DNA from 3 places in the Pseudomonas sp. AC463 genome. Region 1 is predicted to be linked to each of the others. Evidence: riboswitches for the same ligand, from Rfam matches in the RefSeq annotation. Region 1 holds a riboswitch; each other region holds the start of a gene.
What was found. Region 1 has a riboswitch for cobalamin ahead of cobW (cobalamin biosynthesis protein CobW). Riboswitches for the same ligand answer to the same signal wherever they lie in the genome.
Positions count from the first base shown of each region.

Region 2: linked by a shared signal. The riboswitch ahead of AC0IYH_RS22780 (ABC transporter substrate-binding protein) and the one ahead of cobW (cobalamin biosynthesis protein CobW) in region 1 are both predicted to bind cobalamin.
Region 3: linked by a shared signal. The riboswitch ahead of cobO (cob(I)yrinic acid a,c-diamide adenosyltransferase) and the one ahead of cobW (cobalamin biosynthesis protein CobW) in region 1 are both predicted to bind cobalamin.

Region 1 is NZ_CEEDDZ010000008.1:110,361-117,482, forward strand. It holds gene cobM (precorrin-4 C(11)-methyltransferase) at 172-918, opposite strand; gene AC0IYH_RS12220 (cobalamin biosynthesis protein) at 989-1,381, opposite strand; gene AC0IYH_RS12225 (CbtA family protein) at 1,378-2,082, opposite strand; gene AC0IYH_RS12230 (CbtB domain-containing protein) at 2,094-2,282, opposite strand; cobalamin riboswitch at 2,379-2,593, opposite strand; cobalamin riboswitch at 2,636-2,835, shown strand; gene cobW (cobalamin biosynthesis protein CobW) at 2,929-3,990, shown strand; gene cobN (cobaltochelatase subunit CobN) at 3,994-7,122, shown strand, end outside.
Region 2 is NZ_CEEDDZ010000020.1:3,867-10,988, reverse strand. It holds gene AC0IYH_RS22785 (FecCD family ABC transporter permease) at 1-705, opposite strand, end outside; gene AC0IYH_RS22780 (ABC transporter substrate-binding protein) at 702-1,712, opposite strand; cobalamin riboswitch at 1,828-2,021, opposite strand; gene AC0IYH_RS22775 (hypothetical protein) at 2,126-2,569, shown strand; gene AC0IYH_RS22770 (aldehyde dehydrogenase family protein) at 2,650-4,041, opposite strand; gene ptrR (putrescine utilization regulator PtrR) at 4,145-5,017, shown strand; gene AC0IYH_RS22760 (hypothetical protein) at 5,014-5,223, opposite strand; gene AC0IYH_RS22755 (amino acid aminotransferase) at 5,375-6,571, opposite strand; gene uvrB (excinuclease ABC subunit UvrB) at 6,916-7,122, shown strand, end outside.
Region 3 is NZ_CEEDDZ010000002.1:333,231-340,352, reverse strand. It holds gene AC0IYH_RS03760 (cobyric acid synthase) at 1-27, opposite strand, end outside; gene cobD (threonine-phosphate decarboxylase CobD) at 24-1,013, opposite strand; gene cbiB (adenosylcobinamide-phosphate synthase CbiB) at 1,006-1,914, opposite strand; gene bluB (5,6-dimethylbenzimidazole synthase) at 1,911-2,561, opposite strand; gene AC0IYH_RS03740 (cobyrinate a,c-diamide synthase) at 2,558-3,955, opposite strand; gene cobO (cob(I)yrinic acid a,c-diamide adenosyltransferase) at 3,952-4,563, opposite strand; cobalamin riboswitch at 4,642-4,877, opposite strand; gene AC0IYH_RS03730 (C40 family peptidase) at 4,950-5,489, opposite strand; gene AC0IYH_RS03725 (NlpC/P60 family protein) at 5,634-6,263, opposite strand; gene hda (DnaA regulatory inactivator Hda) at 6,473-7,122, opposite strand, start outside.

The DNA.
Region 1 (7,122 bases):
GGCGTTCACTGCGAACAAAAAAACGGCGCCCCGTGAGCGCCGTTTTTTTATGCCTAAAATTCAATTACTTGCACTATATACCTAACAAAGCAGATCAAGCCCCCTCCTACATTTTGTTTTTTATTTATTCAATTAAATCAATTATTTGATTTGTATTTATAAAGTGAAATGTCATGGTCGATAAAGGTGAGCATGCCCGGCCCGATACAACGACGACTCACTGAAATTGTCACTCGCCAACACCCGTCCCACCACAATCAGGGCCGTGCGCTTAAAGCCCTTGGCGGCGACTTTGTCGGCAATGTCACTGAGCGTTCCAACCGCCCAATCCTGATCCGGCCACGTGGCCCGGTGCACCACGGCAATCGGGCAATCCGCGCCATAGTGCGGCAGCAGTTCGGCGACGATCTTCTCCAGGTGGTTGACCCCCAGATGAATCGCCATGGTCGTACCGTGCCGTGCCAGGCTGTCGAAGTCCTCGCCGGCGGGCATGCTGGTTTTGTCGGCGTAGCGGGTCAGGATCACGCTCTGGGCGATGTCCGGCAGGGTCAGTTCGGTTTCCAGCAGTGCCGCGCAAGCGGCCACGGCCGTGACGCCGGGAATGATCTGGAACGGGATGCCCAGCTCGCGCAAATGGCGGATCTGCTCGCCAATCGCGCCATACAGGCTCGGATCGCCGGAGTGCACGCGGGCCACGTCCTGGCCTTTGGCGTGGGCTGCCTTGATCAGATCGATGATCTGCTCCAGGTGCAGCTCGGCGCTGTTAACTACCGATTCGGCCCGATGCCCCTCCAGTACCGCCGCCGGCACCAGCGAACCGGCATAGATGATCACCGGGCAACTGCGGATCAGCCGCTGGCCTTTGACGGTGATCAATTCCGGGTCGCCGGGGCCGGCGCCGATGAAGTAGACGGTCATGGACAATTCCTGTCGTAAAACGGGCGAGCATGAAGGTTGCTCATGTTCGGGAGGGGCGATTATCGAGGTTTTAGCCGGCGCAGGCCAATGCAAACGTGGCCTGGGGGTTTTTCTGGCGGGTGATCAGCAGGCGCGCTGGGGCATCGGCGAGGTGTTCGGCGAGGGCCAGGGCGGCGCTTTCGGCGACCCCGTAGCAGCCGGTATGGGTGAACGCCACGGCCGATTTGTGGCTCAAGCGGCTTTCATACGCGGCTAATTGCTCGGCGCTGAAACACTGCAAGGGCAGGTCCAGACGCTCGGCCAGTGCGAGCAGCCCCGGCTCAGCCTGTTTCAGATCAATGCTCGCCAGCGCGGTAATGCGCTGGCGCTCAATCCCGCCTTCGGCCAGGGCGCGGTCAAACAACGCCAGCAGGGTGTGAACCTCACAACCCCGCTGGCAGCCCAGGCCGGCCACCAGGGTCATGCCGAGTAGTGGTCGTCGCGGTTGCGGCGGAACAGCCAGGCGCTGATCAGGCCCAAGGCCAGCCAGAACGCCACATTGGTCAGTTGCGATGCAATTTTGAACTGCGCCTCCAGTGCTTCCGGCGCCAGCATCGAATGCACTTGCGGTTGTGGCGCGCCGATCACGTGAGGCACGGCCAGGATCGCCACGCCCAGCACTTTAAGCAGCCAGTTGCGACCAAACACCAGCAGCGCAATGCCGACGGCGGTAGACGCGGCGGTGCCGATCCACCAGATCTGGCGTTGTGCCAGGTCGGCAGCGGCGGTGCCCGGCAACTCCGGCGGCAGGCCCAGGGTCGGCGCCAGTACGAAGGTCGCGTAACCGGCCAGGCCCCAGAGCAGGCCCTGGGCCGTGCGAGTCGGCGTACGCAAGGTGTAGAGACCGGCCAGCATCAGGGCAAAACCAACCGCGACTACCAGATTGCCACCGGTGGTGGACAACACGCGCTGCCAGCCGTCTTCCGGCTCCCAGGCTTCGGCGTCATGGGTGTGAGCGGCAGCGCCGGCGGCATGTTCATGGGCCACTTCAGTGGCGGCCGGGGCTTTTTCAAAGGTTTCCGCCTGCAGAATCAGCGGTGCGACCCAGAAACTTTGCAGCAGGGTCAGTAACAGGGCAGCCAGCAGGCCGGTAAACCCTGCGGTTTGGGCAATACGCTTGATCATGTCGGCAGGTCTCAGTGGCACGGGAACGCGGCGCTGTGGCGGGTATCGTGGGCAGCGTTGTGCACTGCTTCGATATGCGAGAAGCCGGCGAAATACACCAGGCACGCGCCGAGGATCGACGCACCGATGGCGGCGGTCAGGCGTTGGCTCAGGGTGGCGGTGCTGCTGGCGGAGTGCGAAGTGCTGCTGATGATCGACATGGCGCGTCCCTTACGAGTGTCAGGGTGCACAGGCGCATGAAAACCCCGCGAGCCAGGCACGCAGGGTTCCGAACAGCGCCCGCCCACCGCGGGTTTGTTATCTGATTTTTTCGGGCCGGTCTCCGGGCTTGCGAGGGGCGACTTGTTAAACAGCCTTCCTCAGAAAAGCATCGCCTTCCCATGCAAATGCACAGTGGCCATGACGCTTCGCTCGCTTACCGTTGCGGGGGCAGCACCGGACTTACCATAGACCATGGCTCACCGGTTTCCCGTTTCACCCCGTGAGGGGCACCCGAAACAAGATGTGTAGGAGAGCATGGGCGGGCGACGGTAGTCAAATGCAGCGTGCCCCTGTAGCCTTGCACCCTCGAGGTTCTTCGGCCCAGGCCGAAGCTAAGAAGGGAACGCGGTTCAAGCCGCGGCTGCCCCCGCAACTGTGAAGGGTTCAACTGACTGCCACGCCACTGCCGACAAGGCGGGAAGGCGCAGCCAGCGCCGGTCGCAAGACCCGCACGCCCCAAGCCAGGAGACCTGCCTCGCAACCGATTTTCTACTTCAACCGGGCGGGGTGATCCGGTGACGAAATCCGCATCTGCGCGCCGCCGCAGGGCCTATCGTCCCGTATGCCCGCCCCAAAGGGCATCCGATGAAAACACTGGCCAAACTCCCCGTCACCATCGTTACCGGCTTCCTCGGTTCGGGCAAGACCACCTTGCTGCGCCATATGCTCGACAACGCCCAGGGCCGTCGCATTGCCGTGATCGTCAACGAGTTCGGCGAGCTGGGCATCGACGGTGAAATCCTCAAGCAGTGCTCCATCGGTTGCACCGAGGAAGAGGCCAATGGCCGCGTGTACGAGTTGGCCAATGGCTGCCTGTGCTGCACCGTGCAGGAAGAGTTCTTCCCGGTGATGCGCGAACTGGTTGCCCGCCGTGGCGACCTTGACCATATCCTTATCGAAACCTCCGGCCTGGCCCTGCCAAAACCGTTGGTGCAAGCCTTCCAGTGGCCGGAAATCCGCAGCGCCTGCACGGTTGACGCGGTGATCACCGTGGTCGACAGCCCGGCCGTGGCCGCCGGCACCTTTGCCGCCTTCCCCGACCAGGTCGACGCCATGCGCAAACTCGACCCGAACCTGGACCACGAGTCGCCGCTGCACGAACTGTTCGCCGACCAACTGGCCAGCGCCGACCTGGTGATCCTGAACAAATCCGACCTGATCAGCCCGGAAGACCTGGCCCGTGTGCGCCTGGAAGTCGCCGAAGAGCTGCCGCCAGCGGTGAAGATCATCGAAGCCAGCAGCGGTCGCCTGCCGCTGGACGTGCTGATCGGCCTGGGCGCCGGCTCCGAGGAACACATCGACGGGCGCCACAGCCATCATGATCATCACCACGAAGGTGAAGACGACCACGATCACGACGCCTTCGACTCCATCTCCATCGATCTGCCCCAAGCCGACGAAGCCCTGCTGCTCGACGCCCTGACCCAACTGGTGGTGCAACACGGCATTCTGCGTGTCAAAGGTTTCGCCGCCATCCCGAACAAGCCGATGCGCCTGCTGATCCAGGGCGTGGGCACGCGCTTCGACAAGCACTTCGACCGTGCCTGGGGCGCCGACGAAGCGCGCATCACCCGCCTGGTGCTGATCGGCCAGGAGCTGGACGCAGCCGGCCTCGAAGCGCAATTGCGCGCAGCCCTCAGCGTTTAACCCATGCACCTGCTCAGGACTCAGCCCGGTGGTTTCGTCTCGGACGACAATATTGCCGACCTTGGACAAACCCCCGCCGAGCTGGTGATCCTGTGCAGCGGCGACTCCAGCCTGGCGCTGCTGGCGGAAGCAGCCCGGCAGTTGCCCGACGACTTCCCGAGTTTTCGCCTGGCCAACCCTATGCAGGTGCAGAACCACGCCTCGGTCGACCTGTACGTCGATGAAGTGCTGCGCCACGCCAAGGTCATCCTGATCTCGCTGCATGGCGGCATCGGTTATTGGCGTTACGGTATCGAGCGCCTGGTGGAGTTGGCCGAGCGTGGCGTGCAACTGATCCTGGTGCCGGGGGATGATCGCCCCGATCCGGAGCTGAGCGGCCTGAGCACCGTCGGCGTCGAGGCGCGTGACCGTCTGTGGCACTTCCTGCGCCAGGGCGGCTTAAGCAATGCGCTGGATTTCTATCGCTGCCTCGCAAGCAGCCATCTGGGCCGCGACTACGCTTGGGCCGAGCCGCAGACCCTGCCGCGCACCGCGATCTATCACCCGCATAAAGCCAACGCGCGCCTGAACGACTGGCAGGCGGATTGGCACGCCGACTGGCCGGTGGCGGCGGTGTTGTTCTACCGCTCGCACTTGCAGGCGGCCAACACCGGCTTTATCGACGTGTTCTGCCAGCGCTTGCAGGCGGCGGGTCTTAACCCGTTGCCGATGGCGGTGGCCAGTTTGAAAGAGCCCGGCTGCCTGACGGTGGTCGAGGACCTGCTGGATGAAGTCGGCGCGGCGGTGATTCTGAACACCACCGGGTTTGCCCAATCGAGCCCCGAAGCGCCGCACTTGCGGCCGTTTCGGCGCAATATCCCGGTAATCCAGGCGATCTGCGCCCAGGACAACCAGCCTGGCTGGGAGGCCAGCGAGCAGGGCCTTGGCCCGCGCGACCTGGCGATGCACATTGCCTTGCCGGAGCTGGACGGGCGCATTATCAGCCGGCCGATCAGCTTCAAGGACCTGGCCTGGCGCAGCGAGCGCAGCCAGTCGGACGTGGTGTGCTACCGCGCCGCGCCGGAGCGCATGGATTTTGTCGCCGAACTGGCGCGACGCTGGGTCGAGCTGGCGCGGGTGCCGAATGCGGATAAACGCATCGCGCTGATCCTCGCCAACTACCCGACCCGCGACGGCCGCATCGGCAACGGCGTGGGCCTGGATACGCCGGCGGCCGCGCTGAATATCCTGCGTGCGCTGCAGGCCGAAGGTTACCCGCTGCCGGACGCACTGCCCGACAGCGGCACTGCATTGATCCACGACCTGCTCGGCGGCGTGACCAACGACCTCGACAGCCTCGACCTGCGCCCTTGCCATCAAAGCATGACGCTGGACGACTACCAGACGCTGTTCCAGCGCCTGCCGCCGGCCAACCAACAGGCCGTGCTGGCGCGCTGGGGCACACCGCATAACGACCCGATGTTTCGCGACGGCCGCCTGATGATCGCCGGCCTGCGCCTGGGCCTGACCTTTGTCGGCATCCAGCCGGCGCGCGGTTATCAGGTGGACCACAGCGCGGTGTACCACGACCCGGACCTGGTGCCGCCCCACGGCTACCTGGCGTTCTACTTCTGGTTGCGCCACACCTACGGCGCCCATGGCGTGATCCATGTCGGCAAGCACGGCAACCTCGAGTGGCTGCCGGGCAAGGGCGTGGGCCTGTCGGAAAACTGCTGGCCGGATGCGCTGCTCGGGCCGCTGCCGAATATCTACCCGTTCATCGTCAACGACCCGGGCGAGGGCGCCCAGGCCAAGCGCCGTACCCAGGCGGTGATTATCGATCACTTGATGCCGCCACTGACCCGTGCCGAAACCTACGGCCCGCTGCGTAACCTGGAGCTGTTGGCGGACGAGTATTACGAAGCCCAATTGCTCGACCCACGCCGCGCCCTGGAGCTGCAGAAAGACATCCTCAAGCTGGTGCGCGAAACTCGCATCGACCAGGAGCTGGAGCTGGACAACGACGCCGATGCCGCCGTGTGGCTGCCGCGCCTCGACACCTACCTGTGTGATTTGAAGGAATCGCAGATCCGCGACGGCCTGCATATTTTCGGCGAATCCCCCGAGGGCCGTCTGCGTATCGACACCTTGCTGGCCTTGCTGCGCATCCCGCGTGGCGACGGGCGTGGCCCGCAATCGAGCCTGCTGCGGGTATTGGCCAAGGCGTTTGAGCTGGGGTTTGATCCGCTCGATTGCGCCCTCGCCGAACCCTGGACCGGGCGTCGCCCCGCCGTGTTGCAACAGATTGACGCGCAGCTGTGGCGCACCGCCGGCGATACCCGCGAACGCCTGGAGTTGTATGCCGCGCGCTTGATCGAGCAGGCATTGGAAGGCCCGGTGGAACAGTTGGAAGAACCTGGCTGGGAAGATGTGAAAGCGGTGATCGAAAGCCTGCGCATCGTCGTGGCGCCACGCCTGGATGCCTGCGGCCCGGCGGAAATGCGTGGTTTGCTCGATGCCTTGAGCGGTCGTTTCGTGCCGGCGGGGCCGAGCGGCGCGCCGAGTCGTGGGCGTTTGGACGTGTTGCCCACCGGGCGCAATTTCTTCAGCGTGGATGTGCGCAACCTGCCGACCACCACCGCCTGGCGCATCGGCTTCCAGTCGGCCAACCTGATTCTTGAGCGCCACTTGCAGGACCACGGCGACCACCTGCGCCAGCTTGGCCTGTCGGTATGGGGCACGGCGACCATGCGCACCGGCGGTGACGACATAGCCCAAGCCATGGCGCTGATGGGCGTGCGCCCGGTGTGGGCCACGGGCAGCCAGCGGGTGGACGACTTCGAGATCCTGCCGGTCAGCTTGCTCGACCGCCCGCGTGTGGACGTGACCTTGCGCGTGTCCGGCTTCTTCCGCGATGCCTTCGCCAACCTGATCCGCCTGTTTGACGCGGCGGTGCAAGCGGTGGCGGCCCTGGATGAGCCGGACGACATGAACCCACTGGCCGCCAAGGTGCGCAGCGAGCGCGAGGCGCTGCTCAAGTCCGGCCTGGATGAAGAGGCGGCAGCCAAGCAGGCTGGCTGGCGCATTTTCGGCGCCAAGCCCGGTGCCTACGGCGCGGGCGTGCAGGGCGCGATTGACGGGCGCTTGTGGCAG
Region 2 (7,122 bases), on a different contig from region 1:
GCGCACCGGGATGCCCAGCGACGCCGCCGAGTCGCTGCCGAAGGTGAACGCGTCGAGCGCCCGCCGGTGCCACAGGCACACCGCCAAGCCCACCACCGCCACCGGCACCGCCAGCCACACCGAGGGCCAGCGCACGCCGCTGAGGTTGCCGAGCAGCCAGAACATGATGCCGCGTGCCTGTTCGGAACTGGCCGATTTGGTGATCAGGAATGCGGTGAGTGCATTGAACAGCTGCGAGCCGGCGATGCCCGCGAGGATGATCTGGCCGGTGCCGCTCACGGAACCGCTGGCCCGCGCGAGCAGGATCACCAGGGCAAACGCCGCCATGGCGCCGACAAACGCGCCCGCCGACAACGAGATCAAACCGCCACCCACGCCCATCAGCGCCACCAACACCGCGCCGGTCGAGGCGCCGGCGCTGATGCCCAGCAGGTAGGGGTCGGCCAACGGGTTGCGCAGCAACGACTGCAAAATTACTCCGCACGTCGCCAAGCCAGCGCCACACGCGGCGGCGACCAGGGCGCGGGTCAGGCGGTAATTCCACACTACGCCTTCGTCGATGGGGTCGAGCACGTAGCCGGCGCCCCACAGTTTGTTGGCGAGCACCTGCACCACCACCTGCGGCGAGATCGACGTTTCGCCGATGGCCACGCCGGCAAGCACGGCGGTGAGCAGCAGGGCCAGGGCAAGAAGAGGGCGCATCATTTCGGCAGGTCGTAGCCGTCGATGGCCGTGGCCAGTTGTTCAAGGCCGTCGAACATGCGGATGCTGGCCTGCAGCGCCAGGGCGTCGAGGATGATGATGCGGTTGTTTTTCACCGCGTCCATGTTGCGGGTCACCGGGTCGCTGCGCAGGAAGGCGAGTTTCTTTTCATGGTCGTCGGCGGGGTAGCGGCGGCGGTCCATGCGCGCGATCACCAAAAAGGTCGGGTTGGCTTTGGCGATGGTTTCCCAGCCCACGGCGGGCCACTCTTCGTCGGACTGCACCACGTTGGTCAGGCCGAGGGTTTGCAGCATGAATTCGGGAATACCTTTGTGGCCGGCCACGTACGGGTCGCTGGCCATCTCGGAACTGGAGAACCACACCAGCGCACTCGCCTGCTTGAGGCCTTTGCTTTGCACGGTGGCGACGGACTTGGCCAGGCGTGCCTTGAGTTCGTCGTTCAGCTGTTGGCCACGGTCCTGCACGTCGAAAATCTGCGCCAGTTGGCTGATGCTTTTATAAATGGTCTCGATGCGGAACGGTTCCAGCCGCGTGCCGTCGGCGCCCACCAGGTTGTCCTTACCTTCGCAGTCGGAGGGCAGCAGGTAGGTGGGAATTTTCAACTCGTGGAATTGCTCGCGCGTGCCCACCACGCCCTGCGGGCCGACCACCCATTCCAGCTCGGCGGCCACCAGTTGCGGGCGCTTGGCGATCACGGCTTCGAAGCTCGGCTCGTTATTGGCCAGGCGTTCGATGCCGTCATTCAGGGCCTTGTATTGCGGCAAGACGTTGTTGAACCACAGCGAGGTGCCGACCACTTTGTCGCCCACGCCCAAGGCGTAAAGCATCTCGGTGGCGGCCTGGCCGATGGTCACGCTGCGCGCAGGGGCTTGCTGGAAGGTTACGTTACTGCCGCAGTTTTCCACGGTCAGCGGGTAATGAGTCGGTGCCGCGTGGGCCAGGGCACAGAAACCCAGGCCGGTGAGCAGGGCGGTAACGCGTGGCAGCATGGGGCAATCTCCGTAAAGCCGTAGGTGAAGCAGGGGCGGTACGGCTTGGAAACACACCTATGAGCGCTGCCAACCGGGCAGGGTAAAGGCGTCCTTCCCGGACACCCCGCCGGTTGGTTATCGTGCTGGGCCGGCAGGTCTCCTGACTGATGCGTCGTCGCCACGCTCCGGCCTTCCCGGGCAAGGCCCAGTGGCGTTATGGAGCAGGCTCAGCACCTACAGTTGCGGGGGCAGTTTCGATTGGCGCCGCGTGCGGCGTTTCGAATTCCCTATTAGTCCCGTTTGGGAACCGGCGCGGTATGGTAGTCGATCACGGGGTTGAACGGGAGGGGCGTGACGACAGTGGTAGCCCTGGCGGGGTGGGTCTCCTATGATGCACGCCCCATGGACAGCTTTCTCACAAGGAATACATAGTGAAATCTTTAGTCACCCTCGCCTTTATCGCCCTGCTAGCCGGTTGCGCTACCCACGGTAAATCTGAAAAGCAGATCCTGGACGAGGCCTCCACTGCGTACGTCGCGTCACTTCCACCTGGGCCGGCCAAACTGCGTTTGCGCGCAACGAAAATCCCCAGCCATGGCTTTATCGCCGACAACCTTGCGATTGCTGTGGGAGGGGGCGCGAATGCCACGCTTCTTCGGGAGGAGCTGCAGGATGCGAAAAAACTGGGTGACAACTTCTTCTTGATTATGGGCTCCAGTACCGGCGTTGACGTGGCGGTTATCGGCAACGCCGTCGAAGGGCTGGATTTGAAGGGGATGCAGATTTACTACTCGGGCACGCAGGCGCAAAAAGACAAAGTGCAGGCGGCGGTTGAGAAGACCCAGGCGCAGTTCAACTACATCAGCGCCCAATAACTTCCAGAAACACCGAGATTCAAATGTGGGAGGGGGCTTGCCCCCTCCCACATAAGCTCATTCCAGGCTAGTTGCTGGGGTTACTTACGATCCAGCCACACCGTCTGCGCATTGCAGAATTCCCGCACGCCGAAGTGCGACAGCTCACGCCCAAACCCACTCCTTTTCACCCCGCCAAACGCCACCCGAGGGTCGGACACGCTGAACGCGTTGACGAAGATCCCGCCGGTTTCCAGCTGGTTGGCGATGTCCCGTGCCTTGGCCGCGTCGGTGGTGAAGATGCTCGCGGTGAGGCCGAACTCGCTGTCGTTCGCCAGGGCCACGGCGTGGTCGGCGTCGCGGGCGGTGATGATCGAGGCCACGGGGCCGAACAGTTCCTGTTTGAACGAGGTCATCTGGTCGGTGACGTTGGCCAACACGGTCGGCGCGTAGTAGTTGCCGGCGCCTTCGACTTTATTGCCGCCCAGCAGCAGGGTCGCGCCTTCCTCCAGGGTGGCCTGGACCTGGCCGTGCAGCTCGTCACGCAGGTCGAAACGCGCCATCGGGCCGACGTAGGTGCTGGTCGACGTCGGGTCGCCCATCACCAGGGCGCGGCTGGCGTCCAGGAATTTGGCGGTAAATGCTTCCACCACACCTGCTTCGATGATCAGGCGCTTGGCGGCGGCGCAGACTTGGCCGCTGTTCTGGAAGCGACCGATCACGGCGGCCTGCACGGCGGCGTCGAGGTCGGCGTCGTTGAGCACGATAAACGGGTCGGAGCCGCCCAGTTCCAGCACGCATTTTTTCAGCGCGGCACCGGCCTGGGAGCCGATGGCGATGCCGGCGCGCACGCTGCCGGTGAGGGTCACGGCGGCGATGCGTGGGTCGGCGATGGCTTTGGACACACCGTCCTGGGTCACGTTGATCACTTCGAACAGGCCGTCAGCGAAACCGGCTTTGTGGAACGCGGCTTTCATCAGGTAGGCGCTGCCCATCACGTTCGGCGCGTGTTTGAGCACGTAAGTGTTGCCGGCGAGCATCGTCGGCACGGCGCCGCGCAGCACTTGCCACACCGGGAAGTTCCACGGCATTACGGCGAGGATCGGGCCCAGCGGGCGGTATTCGATCTGCGCGCTGCCGTTGTCCACCAGGGTCGGTTCCGGGGCGAGCATGGCCGGGCCTTGGGCGGCGTACCACTCGGCGAGCAGTGCGCATTTTTCGATTTCGGCGCGGGCCTGGGCGATGGGTTTGCCCATTTCCAGGGTGATCATCTGCGCCATCTCTTCGGCTTGCTCACGCAGGGCGGCGGCCAGGGCCAGCAGCAGTTCGGCGCGCTGGCTCACCGGCTGGCGGCGCCAGCTGCGGAACGCACCCGTGGCGCGGTCGAGGGCGGCGTCGAGTTGCGCCGTGGTTTCATAGGGGTAGCTGGCGACCGTTTCGCCCGTGGCGGGGTTGATCGACAAGGCGTGGGTCTGGTGAGAAATAGCGTTCATGGCACCGTCCGGCTGAATGAGTGGATTGGGTTCAGCCTACGGGCTTGGATGTTTTCTGGAAACTGAATAATATTAAGCAATACATTCACGATTGGAGAATGATTTGGATCTGGTCCAGCTGGAAATCTTCAAGGCCGTTGCCGAGCAAGGCAGCATCAGCGCCGCCGCACAACTGATTCATCGGGTACCGTCGAACCTGACCACGCGCATCAAGCAGCTGGAGCAGGACCTGGGCGTGGAGCTGTTTATCCGCGAGAAAAGTCGCCTGCGCCTGTCGCCGGCCGGGTGGAATTTCCTCGGCTATGCGCGGCGCATTCTCGACCTGGTGCAAGAGGCTCGCGCGACGGTGGCGGGGGAGGAGCCCCAGGGCGCGTTTGCCCTCGGCTCGCTGGAGAGCACGGCGGCGGTGCGCATTCCAGGGTTGCTGGCGGCGTATAACCAGAAGCACGCCAAGGTCGAATTGGACCTGAGCACCGGGCCCTCGGGCACCATGATCGAAGGCGTACTGTCGGGGCGCCTGACGGCTGCGTTTGTCGATGGGCCGGTGTTGCACTCGACCCTGGAAGGCGTGGCAGTGTTTGAAGAGGAAATGGTGGTAATCGCGCCGCTGCACCACGCGCCGATCAACCGCGGGCAGGATGTGAATGGCGAGAACATCTATACGTTTCGCTCGAACTGCTCGTATCGCCACCACTTCGAGCGCTGGTTCACCCAGGATGGCGCGATGCCGGGCAAGATCTTCGAGATCGAGAGTTACCACGGAATGCTCGCTTGCGTCAGCGCCGGTGCCGGCCTGGCGCTGATGCCGCGCAGCATGCTGGAAAACATGCCGGGGTTTGCGGCGGTGAGTGTGTGGCCTTTGAGCGATACGTTTCGCATCCTCAATACCTGGCTGATCTGGCGCCGGGGCACGGTGTCGCAGAGTTTGAACAGTTTTGTGAAATTGTTGGAAGAGAAGGGGTTGGCGCTGGGTTAGCCGCCAAATTGCAGGGTACCCATGGCCAGCTTGGCCATCAGTGCCGTTGCACCCAACTGCACCAGCCACAGGGCCAAACCGCCGAGGAATACACCGAGCGCGACTTGCAGCACCAAACTTTTCTGGCGTTTGGCGGGCGGTGTGCGCGGGGTGTAGTCATGCAGTTCGTCGCGGTCGGCGCGCAGGTCCAGGTCGTCGTTTCTCATAGGGCTCTCACAGCAAAGGGGCAGTCGAGGTTCAGTTTAGGCGCGAAGTGCTGCGGCGAGCGAGTTTGTTGTGGCGAGCCACAGGTTCAGCGGTCGCCCATAAAAAAGGGGGAAGCCATTTGGCTTCCCCCTTCGTGCAGCGTGTTAAGGCTTACAGCACCTGAACAATCGCCTTCGTCACCGCGCCAATGTTCGCCTGGTTCAGCGCCGCGACACAGATACGCCCGGTATCCAGCGCGTAGATGCCAAACTCGCTGCGCAAACGGGTGACTTGTTCAACGGTCAGGCCGGAGTAGGAGAACATCCCACGCTGGCGGCCGACAAAGCTGAAGTCCTTGCCCGGTGCAGCCTTGGCCAGCTCGGCGACCATCTGCTCGCGCATGCCACGGATGCGCAGGCGCATTTCGGCGAGTTCCGCTTCCCACTGGGCGCGCAGCTCAGGGTTGTTCAGTACCGCAGCCACGATCGCCGCGCCATGAGTCGGCGGGTTGGAGTAGTTGGTGCGGATCACGCGCTTGACCTGGGACAGGATGCGCGCGCTTTCTTCCTTGGATTCGCTGACGATCGACAGCGCGCCTACACGTTCGCCGTACAGCGAGAACGACTTGGAGAACGAGCTGGACACAAAGAAGGTCAGGCCCGATTCGGCGAACAGGCGCACGGCGGCGGCGTCTTCATGGATGCCGTCGCCAAAGCCCTGGTAGGCCATGTCGAGGAACGGCACTAGGTTCCTGGCCTTGACCACGTCCAGCACGTTCTGCCAGTCGGCCGGGCTCAGGTCGACGCCGGTCGGGTTGTGGCAGCAGGCGTGCAGCACCACGATGGACTGCGGCGGCAGGGCGTTGAGGTCTTCAAGCAGGCCGGCGCGGTTCACGTCGTGGGTGGCGGCGTCGTAGTAGCGGTAGTTCTGCACCGGGAAACCGGCAGTTTCAAACAGCGCGCGGTGGTTTTCCCAGCTCGGGTCGCTGATGGCGACGACGGCGTCAGGCAGCAGTTGCTTGAGGAAGTCGGCGCCGATCTTGAGTGCGCCAGTGCCGCCGACCGCTTGGGCGGTGATCACGCGGCCAGCGCTCAGCAGTGGCGACTCAGCGCCGAACAGCAGCTTTTGCACAGCCTGGTCGTAGGCGACGATGCCGTCGATCGGCAGGTAGCCACGGGCGGCGTGTTGCGCCACGCGAATGGCTTCCGCTTCGGCAACGGCACGCAAGAGTGGAATCTTCCCCTCCTCGTTGCAGTAAACGCCCACGCCAAGGTTGACCTTGGTGGTTCGTGTATCGGCGTTGAATGCTTCGTTGAGGCCCAGGATTGGATCGCGTGGTGCCATTTCGACAGCGGAGAACAGGCTCATTTTTGCGGCAGCTCTATGGGGGAATGGAGGGACGTGTCGCGCTCCAGCCGAATGCACTAGAGCGGTGCACAAACGGGGAGCTAGTATAGAGGCCCTCACCGCTGAGGGCGACAACCGAAACGGCTTTTCAGCCAAGTTTTTCGGTTTATTTGCTGACCGTTAGTCTTATTGCAACCTTGATTCTGGACGGCATGTCAGACGATTGCCTTGAAACCCGTCACATTCGCCACCACTTCTACAGCTATCATGGTTTTTTCCTGCAACCTGCGATGAATTTTCGCGGGTTGCTGAGCTATTTTCGTCCTAGGCGGCTGTAGGCTTGGGGTGACTGAAAGAGGTACGTTATGTCGGATTTCCAGCTCGTCACCCGCTTCGAACCCGCCGGCGATCAACCCGAAGCCATTCGCCTGCTGGTCGAGGGCATCGACGCCGGCCTGGCGCATCAGACGCTGCTCGGGGTGACCGGTTCGGGCAAGACCTTCAGCATCGCCAACGTGATCGCGCAGACCAACCGCCCGACGCTGGTGCTGGCGCCGAACAAAACCCTGGCC
Region 3 (7,122 bases), on a different contig from region 1:
GGTGCCTTGCACCATCAGCGTACTCATACCGCTTCCTTGTAGGCCGCCAAAGCGGCGTCGAGGCGCTGCCAGTCGGCGTCGGTGTCGGGCAGGCCGAAACGCAGGCTGCTGTCGTGGGCAAACAGGCGCAACAGGATGCCGCGCTGGGCCATGAATTCATGCATGCGCTCGGCGTGCGGCGTGATCAGCCATTGGAACAACGCGCAGCCGCCCTGCGGCTGAAAACCATGGCGTTCAAGCAAGGCGTACAGGCGCTGGCCGGCTTCGATGCAGCGCGCACGTTGCTGCGCATGCCCCGCGGTGTCGCGCAGGCACACCTGGCCCAGCACCCGCGTCGGCCCGCCGACCGCCCACGGCCCGACCTGTTCGGCGAGCAACTTGAGCAGCCTGCGTTCGGCCAGCACAAAGCCCAGGCGCACACCGGCCAGGCCGAAAAACTTGCCGAACGAACGCAGCACAATCAGGCCGACCTGATGGGCCTGGCCGGCCAGGCTCAGCTGCGGGGTCACGTCCATGAAGGCTTCATCCACCACCAGCCAGCCGCCGCGCTGGGCCAGCCGCGTGTGCCAGTCGAGCAGGCGTTGCGGGCTCAGGCTCAGGCCGGTGGGGTTGTTGGGGTTGACCACCACCAGCACATCGAGGCTGTCGAGGAAGAAATCGACCTCCTGCTCCTGCACTTCGCGCACCACGTAACCGGCGCGACGCCAAGCTTCGGCGTGCTCGGCGTAGCACGGCGACAGCACGCCGACCTTGCCGGCCCGGCGCAGGCGCGGCAGCAACTGGATCGCCGCCTGGGAGCCGGGCACCGGCAACAGATGCGCAGCGCCGTAATACTCGCTGGCGGCCTGCTCCAGGCCGTCGTCGGTTTCGGGCAAGCGTGCCCAGGCCCGCAGCGGAATCTCGGGGATCGGCCACGGCCAGGGCGCGAGGCCGCTGGACAGGTCCAACCAATCCGCCTCGGCAATCCCGTACTGGAGCGCCGCCTTGCGCAACCGGCCACCGTGTTCAAGCATAGAATTGCGCCCCCGCACATAGGATCAGCAGCCACAACCATACGCCGCGCTGCACCAGTTGCCAGCCCCGGTCGATGGAATCGGCATCCGCCGCCGGGCCTTCGCCCAACTGAGGGCGTTGGTGCACTTCGCCGTGGTAAATCGCGGCACCGCCAAGCTCCACGCCCAGCGCGCCTGCACCGGCTGCCATCACCGGGCCGGCGTTGGGGCTGTCCCAGGTCGGGCCCTGGGTGCGCCAGCATTTGAGGGCGAGGCGAGTATTGCCCAAGACGACGTAGGTCAACGCCACCAGGCGTGCAGGAATGTAGTTCAGCACATCGTCGATTTTTGCTGCGGCCCAGCCGAAGCGTTCGAAGCGTTCGTTGCGATAACCCCACATGGCATCCAGGGTATTGCTCAGGCGGTAGAGCACCACGCCCGGCACGCCGGCGACCACAAACCAGAAAATCGCCGCGAACACCGCGTCGCTGCCGTTTTCCAGCACCGATTCGGTGGCGGCGCGGGCGACTTCGGTGCGGTCCAGCTCGCTGGTCTGGCGGCTGACCAGGTAGCTCACACGCTTGCGCGCCTCCTCCAGGTCATCGCTGCGCAACGCCTGGGCCACCGGAATCACGTGTTCGCCGAGGCTGCGCATGCCCAGCGCCAAGTACAACGCGATAATCTCCAGCACCCAGCCGATATACGGCGCCCACGACAACGCGGTAGCCAGCAGGGTCAGCGGCACCACGGCGATAAACCATGCAGTCACGCCGTGGCTGCGCCAGCCACGGCCACCGCTGTTGAAACGCTGCTCGATACGCCCGGCAAAATTACCGAACGCTACCAGCGGATGCCAGCGCCTGGGTTCGCCCAGCAGCGCATCCAGCGCCACCGCCGCGACACACAGCAAGGCCACACTCATTGACTCACTCCCCACACATTTTCATACAACATGTCACTCAGCGGCCGCGGTTCGGTCCAGCCTTCGAGCTGCAACATCGGTGCCGGATAGAACTCGGCGACGGGCCCCAGGCACAACACGGCCAGGGGTTTGGCGCCAGGCGGCAGGCCCAGCAGGTCGGCCAGAGCCTGGGGCTCGAACAGCGAGACCCAGCCCATGCCCAGCCCCTCGACGCGCGCCGCCAGCCACAGGTTCTGGATCGCGCAGGACAGCGAGGCCATGTCCATTTCCGGCAAGGTGCGGCGCCCGAAGATATGCCGCTCGCGATCATCCATCAGCGCCGCCACCAGCACTTCGGCGCAATCGTGGATGCCTTCGACCTTGAGCTTCATGAATTCGTCGGAGCGTTCGCCCAAGGCCTCGGCGGTGCGTACGCGCTCTTCTTCCACCAGTTGCTGAATCTGCCCACGCAGGTGGCGGTCGCTGATGCGGATGAAGCGCCACGGTTGCATCAGGCCCACGCTGGGGGCCTGGTGTGCGGCCTGGAGCAGGCGGTGCAGCAATTCGGGGGCGACCGTGCCGCCGCTGAAGTGGCGCATGTCGCGGCGTTCGGCGATGGCGCGGTAGACGGCCTGGCGGTCGGCCTCGGGGAAGGCGTTGTCGGTCATGGCCTCATCGAGGGCAAGCCCCCTCCCACATTTGGAACACGGTCAACTGTGGGAGGGGCGGTGCGACGATTCGACTTGCCCCCGATGGCGAACTCAGGGTTCGGCGCAAAAAGTGCGGCAACGGCAGCAGGGTTGGACGGAAAATAAAAGTGCACATAGGAAGCCGTCATGCGCCCCTGCCGATACACCGCTTCGGCGCCGCGCCCACCATTGGGGCTCAGGCCGCGAGCAATCGGCTCCCATTCCGTCGTGGTCAACGAATGGTGATAGGTATGCCCGCGCAACGTGCCCTCCGGCAGATCGACATTTTGCAGGGCCAGCGCCGCGAGTTTCTTTTGCATCACGGCGTCGCCCTGCAGCAGGCCGACCAGTTCGGCACGGGTGCCGTCGACGTCGGTGAGCGAATCGAGCAGGTAAAGCATGCCGCCACACTCGGCGAGCAAAGGCTTGCCGGCGGCGTGATGGGCACGGATGGCGTCGAGCATCGGGGTGTTTTCCGACAGCGCGACGTGGTGCAGTTCCGGGTAACCGCCGGGCAGATAGAGGCTGTCTGCGTCAGGCAATTCGCGATCATGGATCGGAGAAAAGAATTTCAGCTCGGCGCCCATCGCCCGCAGCAGGTCGAGGCTGGCGCCGTAGGTAAAGGCGAAGGCCTCGTCGCGGGCGACGGCAATACGCACCCCGGCCAGCAACGGTTCGGCGTCGATCACTTGCGGCGCGGCGAAGGTCACTGGTGGCGGCAAAGCGACTTCGCAACTACTGCCCAAGGCTTGGGCGGCGGCGTCCAGGCGCACGTCGAGATCATTCAGTTCGCTGGCCTGCACCAGGCCGAGGTGGCGGCTGGGCAGTTCAATCCCGGTTTCACGGGACAGCGCGCCGTACCAGCGCAGACCTTCGGTGAGACTGCCTTCGAGCAATTGCGCATGGCGCAGGGTGCCGACGCGATTGGCCAGCACGCCGGCGAATGGCAGGTCCGGCTGGTAACGCGCCAGGCCCAGGGCCAGAGCGCCGAAGGTCTGGGCCATAGCGGTGCCGTCGATCACGCCCAACACCGGCACGCCAAAGTGGCGCGCCAGGTCGGCGCTGGACGGCGTGCCGTCGAACAGGCCCATCACGCCTTCGATCAGGATCAGGTCGGCTTCCCCCGCCGCTTCCCACAACAGGCGACGACTTTCCTGCTCGCCCACCATCCACATGTCCAACTGATACACCGGCGCGCCGCTGGCACGCTCATGGATCATCGGGTCGAGGAAGTCCGGGCCGCACTTGAACACACGCACCTTGCGCCCCAGGTTGCGATGCAACCGGGCCAGCGCAGCGGTGACGGTGGTTTTGCCCTGGCCGGACGCCGGTGCGGCGATCAACACGGCCGGGCAATGACGGGGCTCGTTCAAAGTTCGACGCCCTTCTGTGCCTTGATACCGGCCTGGAAGGCGTGCTTGAGCATGCCCATTTCGGTGACGGTGTCGCCCATTTCGATCAACTCAGGCTTGGCGCCACGGCCGGTGACCACCACGTGCTGCATGGGTGGGCGGGCTTGCAGGTCGCTGAGCACCTGGTCGAGGTCGAGGTAGCCGTGCTTGAGGGCGATGTTCAGTTCATCCAGCACGACCAGGCCAATGGACGGGTCTTGCAGCAGCTCGCGGGACACCGCCCAGGCGGCTTCGGCGGCGGCGATGTCGCGCTGGCGGTCCTGGGTTTCCCAGGTGAACCCTTCGCCCATCACGTGGAAGCGCACTTGCTCGGGGAAGCGGCGGAAAAACAGCTCCTCACCGGTGCTGTTGCGGCCCTTGATGAACTGCACCACGCCGCACTGCATGCCGTGGCCCATGGCCCGGGCCAGCATGCCGAACGCCGAGCTGCTTTTGCCCTTGCCGTTGCCGGTGAGTACCAGCAGCAGGCCGCATTCATTCGGGGAGTTGGCGATGCGCTCGTCGATCACGGCTTTTTTGCGCAGCATGCGCGCCAGGTGGCGTTCGTCGCGGTCGGGGGTATCGGTCATGGCAGCTCTCCGTTGGGGCTGAACAAAAACGGCGGGCAGGAAAAAAACGTACAGACAGCCAAGCATCGCCCACCGTGATGCTGTTGAATGGTTCAGGCCGGTCTCCGGGCTCATGAGTGGCAAGCAGGCCGACGCTGCGCCTTCCCATATCGCGCGCGATACAGTGGCAGAAGGCAGCGTTTTTTCTCATTTACCGTTGCGGGGGCAGCGCCGGGATCGCGGCAGCATTGTGTACAAATGCGCTCACTCACCGGCTTCCCTGTTTCACTCGGTCGACCCGTGGGTCACAGAGCACCTGAAACAAGCGGCGAAGGTTAGTGGGTTGGGGGGCTAGCTGCAAGCGGCAAGCAGGCGTTGCGCCGTCTTGCCGCGTATAAATCAGCTTTCTAGGGATTACGCGCCAGGTTCGCTGGCAATACGCGCTTGGCGCTGAGGTAGGCATTCTGCCAATAGGCCTTGGATAAGGTGTCCAGCTTCACCGTACCGCCGGTTTGCGGCGCGTGCACAAAGCGGCCTTCGCCAACGTAGATACCCGCGTGGCTGACCTGGGAGCCGCCACCAGTGGCGAAGAACAGCAGGTCACCGGTTTGCAGGTTCTGCTCACTGACATCCTGGGCACGCATCACGATCAGTTCGCGGGTGGTGCGTGGCAGGGAGATGCCGGCGGCATCACGGTAGACGAACCCGATCAGGCCACTGCAATCAAAACCCGAATCCGGCGTGTTGCCGCCCCAACGGTAAGGCGTGCCGACCAGGCCCAGCGCACGGAAGAGCACGTCTTCGGCAGCAGGCGAGAAATTCTGGGTGGAATAGTTGAACACCGGCTTGGGCTTGACCGCTACGGGAGCGGGCGGCGGTGGGCGGCTTGCGCAGGCGCTGAGGAGCGCGGCGCAAACAATGAGAATCAAGCGGGCTGACGTCGACATGTGCAGAACAATCCTGGTCTGGATGCGGCTTTCGCTGCCGAACGCTGAAAACCAGAACGCGCAAGCAAAGCTCGCGCGAACGGATTACAACAATGTCCAGGGATTCTAGCGCTTACACGTCAAACTTCAAGTATCACTTTAAGTTTACTTGCTGGCGGTAACCGTCGTCGGGGCCATGGCGAGTGCGCGCTTGGCTTCGATGAAGGTTTTGCTCCAGTAGCTGTCGCCCAGGTTGTCGACTCGGACACCACCACTGCGACGGCTGCTGGAGTGGATAAACTGGTTATCGCCCAAGTAGATACCGGCATGGCTGACACGACCGCGGCCTGCAGTACTGAAGAAAAGCAGATCACCGGGCTTGAGGTTGTTGCGTGCGACCAACGGTGCTTTCACGTTGATCATTTCGCGGGTGGAGCGTGGCAGGTTCATGCCAGCTTCTTCACGAAACAGGTAGCCGATGAAACCGCTGCAGTCGAAACCGGCTTCGGAGGTACCGCCGAAACGGTAACGGGTACCGATCAGGGACATGCCGCGTTCGAGGATGCTGTCGGCCAGAACTGGAAGCTGGTAAGGCTTGTTGCTGGCGAAGCCAGCCAGTTCGTTCTCCGTAGCAACTTCTTCCTCATAGACAGTGGAAGACTGCGCTGCAACGAATTTAGCCTGGGATTGTTGTTGAGGCTTTTGCTGCTCAACCACCTGTTGAGGGTGGGAGGCACAACCAAACAACAGGGTAACGAGTGCGAGAGGCACGAGGGGTGCGAAGCGATTTAGCATGGGCACGACCGTGGCTGGTATGTAAAGAAGTCGAGACTATGCCCACTATCACATCGATTTGCAAATTCAATCGTGATCTATGTGACTTCGCGATTGGACTATGACATCTAAGCCGTAATTCCATTTTTAGCTTCAAATGCGTAGCCAGACGGGCTCAAACGCAGGTTTTCTGACGCCTGTAAAATGCCGAAACCTACAAATTCAACAGGTTACCAACCCAAAGTCTCTTTCAAGAAAGGGATCGTCAATTTTCTTTGCGCTTGCAGGGAAGCCTGATCGAGCTGTTCGAGCAAATCGAACAATGCGCTCATGCTGCGGGTGCCGCGCGTGAGAATAAAGTGCCCGACTTCATCGGTGAGGTGCAGGCCGCGACGCGATGCGCGCAACTGCAGGGCGCGCAACTTATCTTCGTCGGACAAGGGGCGCATCTGGAAGATCAGCGCCAGGGTCAGGCGCGACTTGAGGTCGGCCAGCTTTATCGGCAATTCACGCGGCGAGGTGGAGGCGGCAATCAGCAAGCGCCGGCCGCTGTCACGCAAGCGGTTGAACAGGTGAAACAGCGCCTCTTCCCACTCCGCCTTGCCGGCGATGGCTTGCAGATCGTCCAGGCACACCAGTTCGTATTGCTCAAGCTGATCGAAGATGCCGATACCGCGGTCCATCAACTCCGCCAGCGGCAAGTAAACTGCCGGCTCGCCCATCTGCTCGAAACGCAGGCACGCCGCCTGCAACAGGTGGGTACGCCCCACGCCGTGCTTGCCCCACAGATAGATCAGGCTTTCGGTCCACCCGGCGTCGGCTTCGCAGAGCCGCTCGACATAGCCGAGTGCTGCGGCATTGGCGCCTGGGTAGTAGTTGA